DNA from 2 places in the Psychrobacillus sp. NPDC096426 genome. Region 1 is predicted to be linked to the other one. Evidence: riboswitches for the same ligand, from Rfam matches in the RefSeq annotation. Region 1 holds a riboswitch; the other holds the start of a gene.
The links. A riboswitch is a leader RNA that binds a small molecule or an ion and turns the genes downstream of it on or off. The one in region 1 is predicted to bind FMN.
Positions count from the first base shown of each region.

Region 1 (3,427 bases):
CAAAAAATGGTCATTATTATGCGTTATTTTCAAGAGCTTTCCATTGCAGAAACAGCGCAAGTATTAAGTTGGACAGAAGGGAAAGTGAAGACAACGCAACATCGTGCGATAAAAGCACTTCGCGAACGATTATCTACGAAAGAGGAGGGTATAGTTCATCATGAGTGATATGAAAAAAGAAAACGAAAAAATTGATGAGCTTTTAAACAATACGCCCAAGTTTACAGATCATCGTTCCAAAGAAGAAGTGTATAATCGGGTAAAAATGGAAATTGAAGCTCAAGTCAAGGAAGAGAAAAGAAAAATAATAGCCGTATCATTTTCGAAATGGATGCCTTTTATCGTTTCCGTTGCGGCTATTTTACTCCTGACATTCCTTGTTTCTTCCTATACGAATCAAAAAGAAACAACGTTGTCCAAAGATAGTGTATACGATAACGCCGAACCAAAAGAAAACATGCGATCGATGGAAAAAACAGAAGAAAGTGCAAAAGTAATAGAAGAAACAAAGGCTGATCAGGCAAATGCAATGACAACGATGTCGATGATAACAGATTCTACTATAGAGTTGATCCCACTTCAAAAAGCAGTTTACGAAGATAGTGTGAATGGAGGAACCGTTTTTCATTTTTCTTTAATTGAAAATGCATTAAGCGTTCCTATTACAATAATTATTTCGCAAGAACGAATGGAAGCTGATTTTCCGGGAATGACTCCGACTAGTTTGCAACTGTATGAACGATATGCAAGTCAAATTGATGAAGAAGCGTTAGGATTCATGGAGTATCATCCGTATAAAGGTTATTTTGTTGCAGAAGACAAACAATTAAAACATTATTTACCTGCTAACCATGGGTATGATGTAGCACCCGGCACATCCGCTCCCTATTGGTCTTCAATAAATGAAATCTTCACAGATTTTGAAACGCTCTTGAGAGTAAATGAGGATGGGACTGCTATAGAATGGGATCAAGTTGGGATTATAAATGAACCGAGTCCATTATTTGGAGAATATGCGCAACAAAGTTACTTTTTGTACACGGCTTTGAATGGCGACACTTATTTATCTTCCAACTTCGGCAAACGTTTTAATACGCTTTCAGAAGCGTTTGAAAATATGAGAAGCGCTGAAAATGATATTTATACATCCGTTATCCCAAATAATGTAACATATTCTTATCGAGATAATAATGGGATTGCAACCATTTACTTTGATGAACCTTTCGACTTGAAGACGATGGATTCCAAGGATGCCACTAGAATGATGGAAGCATTCGCATTAACTGCCGCGAGCTTCGGAAAAGAAGTGAAGGTAGAAAATGTAGTGCAACAACAATGGGAAGAATTTGACTTAACTAAACCTCTTCCAGTTCCAGTGGGACCGAATGGGTTTATTATGAGTGATGAATAATTTTGAAATGCGTGGAAGCATTGACCTGGTCAATACTTCCACGCATTTTTTTGTTGTAGAGTTTATTTTGCGCATTCTATAGTTCGTCTGTTGTTATACTCGGATGCGGATTATGATTATATATGGGGTTCTAATGCTCTTATAATACATAGTAATTTTCTTGGTATTCTTTGAGCAAGTGTATTGCATAAGGATAAAAACTTTGTTAAGATGTATTTAATTCAAGATAAAAGCTTGAAGGACAATAAAATATTGATTCATCTTCGGGGCAGGGTGAAATTCCCGACCGGCGGTAGTAGAACTTGTGTTTCTTAAGCCCGCGAGCCGTTAAGTTAAGGTTGATTTGGTTAAATTCCAAAGCCGACAGTACAGTCTGGATGGGAGAAGGTGAAGGTGCAGTCGTTTTTCGTATGTTCTAATACGGATACGCTTATTTAAGTGTACCTTTTACTCCTTTAAGCCTATTAATAGCTTAAGGGATTTTTTGAGTAAAAGAAAACGTGCTGAACCTTTCTTCTTGTGGAGTGAATCGCAAAAGGAGAGAGGATTTTATGTTAAAAGGTAAGACGCGAATGCTGATCGCAATCGCTATGTTAAGTAGTATTTCGTTTGTATTAATGTTACTTGCATTTCCGTTACCAGTATTACCAGCCTATTTGAAAGTGGATTTTAGTGATATTCCAGCACTAATAGCAGCGATTACGATGGGTCCTCTGGCAGGTGTTCTCGTTGCATTTTTGAAAAATGTATTAGATTGGCTGTTTTCTGGTAGCCCAACTGGAGTGCCAGTAGGACATATGGCTAATTTTGTAACGAGTATATTATTTCTAACACCAGTTTATTTGATTTATCGTAAAGTTACCTCTTCAAAAGGTATTACGTACGGGTTAGCTTGCGGAACGATTTCGATGGCAATTGGGATGAGTGTATTAAACTATTATGTATTTTTACCAATGTATGCCTATTTCTTAAATTTCCCGATGGAAACAGGAACAGCATTATTTAACTCAATCATTTTCGGTATATTACCGTTTAATCTTATAAAAGGTATTTTAGTGGCTGTCGTTATGATTGTGTTATTCAAACGAATGAAGCCGTTATTAGATAAAGTGACATATTCAATTGGCGCTGTTAAAGCAAACTAAAAAAGGTCGTTTCTCTCTTACGGAGAAACGACCTTTTTCATTCTTTTCTATTCAAACTTTAACGCGTCGCCTTCGAATGATTCCTCCGCTACTTTAATAGAGTCTGTTGGGCAACCTTCAAATGCATCTTCCATATCCTCTAATAGTTCGTCTGGAACTTCTGTTGTACCCGTGTTATCATCTAAAATAACGAAAGCAATTCCTTCATCGTCATAATCATATATATCTGGTGCGGCAGCGCCACATGCGCCACATGCGATGCATGTATCTTGATCTACAATTGTATATTTAGCCATTCTTACATTCTCTCCTTTATATCTGCTTTCACGAATCTGCTATCTTATTCATTCTAAAGATATTTTCGCTACATTTCAACCAAAATACTTTCACATGTGAGGGGTTTCCATTGTATTTTCAACAATTACTGTTATTCATTATCTATAAATTCCAAGGGCAACGGTCCTCTACAGCAGCTTATTATTTATTAAAAGGGAAAAAATCAGGTCAAACGATTCAAGATGTGACGTATTTTAACCTGCATCCTTTCTTTTGTCTTTATCCAAAACTAACAAAAGAAACATATGAGGACGAAATTGGGAAGCTCCTCGCAGAAAACTTCGTTGTGATGAATGAATCTACATTGTCTATTACGGAAAAGGGTTTGCATAAAATAGTTTCAGCAAGGCGTCCTTTTTATAATGGATGGATACTTCGGGGAAAAGAATTCGTTTTTTGGGGACGAGTCGAATTGATTATTCAAACGTTATCCCAATTTCAAAGAAATGAAAAAAAGTTTGTGCCAGTTCAAAAAAGCAATGAAATTCATCATTTTGTCAAAGCATATTTGCATGAACGAGATTTTCAATCGAGT
Region 1 covers NZ_JBIWEX010000011.1:57,838-61,264, reverse strand. Annotated here, with positions in the region: gene sigX (RNA polymerase sigma factor SigX) at 1-168, shown strand, start outside; gene ACIQYS_RS11110 (hypothetical protein) at 161-1,411, shown strand; FMN riboswitch at 1,667-1,804, shown strand; gene ACIQYS_RS11105 (ECF transporter S component) at 1,963-2,556, shown strand; gene ACIQYS_RS11100 (ferredoxin) at 2,604-2,852, opposite strand; gene ACIQYS_RS11095 (YpbB family protein) at 2,963-3,427, shown strand, end outside.

Region 2 (3,427 bases), on a different contig from region 1:
TTCCTTTAAAGACGAGCATGAAGACTGATGGTTATGTATTGTTAACACTATTAAAGAATAATGATGAAACTATCAAATTATTAGATGAACTTGTATTATCGAAGGAATTGCTTAGTAATAAGCAACCAATACAATGGGATGTAGAATTAGTAAACTTTGCAAGACAAAAGCAGCCATCTATTGAAAATTTGCAATATGCCATGCTCCTATACTATTACGAAGTCTATCAAAATGGCTTCCATAATGCTGTGAAAGTGATGCAACCATACAAATCGATCCCTATTACAAAAGATAATAAATTTCAAATGAGCTTTATTATTAACATGCATCAAATCGAGTTATTGCTAGACGATAACTATCATACACAAGATATTGTTAAACTTCAGAAAAATCTCTCCATTATCGAGCCAGTATCTTATTATAGGGGACAAGCAATGGTTGCTTATTTAGAGAAAGACTTAAACCAGGCTATTGTTCATTTAGAAAAGGTTTATGCAATTATTGAGGAAAATGAATCGTTATATGGATTTTTCTTTGTAGAGAAAATTTTAACAAATCTAGTGAAAGAGAAAATAAATAGGTAATAGATTAGTTTTTATTTGTACATAGAGTCAAGTTTACTTTTCTGAATAATCTGTGTTAAAATCTATTAAACTACAAATTATCGGAGGGCAATATATGTTGCTTTACAATTGATCCTTTCTGATTCGACCTTATTGAATGAAATAAATGTTGAATAAGGAGTGTTCGGTATGGAATGGGTAAATAATTTTTACAACAAACAATTTCAATTATATAAAGAAGGTTTAACAGGACCAAACGAAGAGCATGAGGAAATATTGACGAAAATAGAGACTTTGGCTTCTAAACCTTTCCAGTCCATTTTGGAGTTAGGTGCTGGAGGTGGAGAATTTGCAATAACAGCTGCTAAAAAAGGATATGATGTTAGTGCGGTTGAGTTAGTGGGATCCCGAGTTGACTATATGAAAAAGCTAAAAAACGAACATAATTTGATCGGTGAGCTTGAAATCATTGAAGGAGACTTTTACGAGGTCGACCTTCCTAAATCCTTTGATGTTATTTGCTATATAGATGGATTTGGTATCGGTGATGATCATGATCAACAGAAACTATTAAAACGAATGAGCAATTGGCTAAAACCGGATGGATGTATCTTAATAGATATTTATGCGCCTTGGTATTGGGCAAGTGTTGCAGGTCAAGAGATGATGGTCGGCAGTAAGCTTCGAAAATATGACTTTGATTTTTTGAATTGTCGCATGCTAGATACATGGTTTGATGGGGATGAAAACGTTACGCAATCATTAAGATGTTATTCTCCTCAAGATCTGAAAATGTTATTAGAAGATACTGGTCTTATGCTTGTAGATATTAAACCTGGTGGTGCGATGAACTATAAGACTTGGCAGTATCATGAAAATGTTGACTTAGATGAAGCAATGTCTTATATGGCTAAACTAGTACCAGGACAAGGCTGCAGATAAATGTAATGTTGCTTAAGTTATTTTAAATGAATTTTTATTGCCCTAGTGGTATACTAGATTTTATAGATGAATAGTCCTTCGGGGTCGGGTGAAATTCCCAATCGACGGTGATGAAGAAATTCTAAGCCCGTGAGCCTTTCTTTTTAAAAAATAAAGGCAGGATTTGGTGCAACTCCAAAGCCGACAGTATAGTCTGGATGGGAGAAGGATGTACGAGCAAGCTTATTTCCTTATGGAGAAAAATACACTTCTAAAGGTTTATTTGTTGATGCGTAAAATATAAATTTTCAAACGACCCCGTAGAGATATATCTATGGGGTTTTATTTTTGCAATAAAACCGAATTAATTTCATACAAGTGTATTCCTTCGGGGTCGGGTGAAATTCCCAATCGACGGTGATGAAGAAATTCTAAGCCCGTGAGCCTTTTTAAGGCAGGATTTGGTGCAACTCCAAAGCCGACAGTATAGTCTGGATGGGAGAAGGATGTACGAGCAAGCTTATTTCCTTATGGGGTAAAACAATACCTCTAAAAGGTTTATTTGTCGATGCGTAAAACATAATTTCCCAAAACTAACCCCGTAGAGCTGATCTATGGGGTTTTCTTTTTGAACAAAATTTCTTTATAGAAAAGAGGTGTTGTGAATGTTCACGGGCATTGTAGAAGACTTAGGCAAGGTGAAGTCGATGAAAAGTGGGCCTAATAGTATGCAGTTAACATTGGAATCCAAAAAGATTGTAGAAGATATTCACTTAGGGGATAGTATCGCGGTAAATGGTGTATGTTTAACAGTGATTTCATTTTCGAGCAATATATTCACGGTCGATGTGATGCCAGAAACAGTGAAGTCTACAAGCATTCGTTCTTTACAAATGGGACATGTCGTTAATCTGGAGCGGGCGATGCCTGCAAACGGTCGATTTGGCGGTCACTTTGTTTCGGGGCATGTGGATGGAACAGGTGTTATTTTAAGAAAAAGAAAAATAGAAAACGCGGTATATGTCGATATTGGCATCAGCGAAGAACTGAGTAAATACTGCATGTTAAAAGGTTCGGTTGCAATCGATGGCATTAGTTTAACTATATTCGACGTTCAGCCAAAACAGCTTACGATTTCGCTTATACCACTTACATTTAGTGAAACAATTTTAGGAATCAAAAAAGAGCAGGATGTTGTAAATATTGAAAATGATTTACTTGGCAAATATGTGATCAATCATTTGGATCGAAAGAAAGAAAATTCGTCTATTACGATGGATTTTTTAAGACAAAATGGATTTTAACATGTTAAAGGAGGTTATTTATATGTTCCATACAATCGATGAAGCAATTGAGGATTTAAAAAAAGGGAAGATCATTATTGTTGTCGATGATGAAAGTCGTGAAAATGAGGGAGATTTTCTCGTGCTGGCAGATTTTGCAACTCCTGAAAATATTAACTTTATGGCAACATATGGTCGCGGGCTGATTTGCACGCCAATCACACAAGAACTAGCGGATCGCCTTGATTTACATCCGATGGTTGCGCGTAATACGGATAATCATCAAACAGCGTTTACGGTTAGTATTGATTATAAAACAACGGAAACAGGTATTAGTGCTTTTGAGCGCTCCGAAACGATTTTACAATTGTTCAATTCTGACTCGGTTAGCTCAGATTTCCGCCGTCCAGGGCATGTGTTCCCGCTTATCGCAAAAGATAACGGCGTACTGGAGCGTCCAGGTCACACGGAAGCAGCTGTCGATTTTGCGAAACTTTGTGGTGTTCAACCTTCCGGCGTTATTTGTGAAATTATGAGTGCCGACGGTTCCATGGCTAGGGTTCCGGAATTACATACAATTGCCGAAGCACATGATTTGAAGTTTGTAACAATTGAAGCATTAGTGAACTATCGTTCAGAACAAGGGATTAAAGCACTCGT
Region 2 covers NZ_JBIWEX010000004.1:66,029-69,455, reverse strand. Annotated here, with positions in the region: gene ACIQYS_RS04870 (M50 family metallopeptidase) at 1-584, shown strand, start outside; gene ACIQYS_RS04865 (SAM-dependent methyltransferase) at 753-1,505, shown strand; FMN riboswitch at 1,576-1,718, shown strand; FMN riboswitch at 1,865-1,995, shown strand; gene ribE (riboflavin synthase) at 2,150-2,788, shown strand; partial or broken gene ribB (3,4-dihydroxy-2-butanone-4-phosphate synthase) at 2,811-3,401, shown strand.
Region 2: it holds a riboswitch for FMN, as region 1 does, so the genes downstream of both, ribE (riboflavin synthase) here and ACIQYS_RS11105 (ECF transporter S component) in region 1, are expected to answer to the same signal.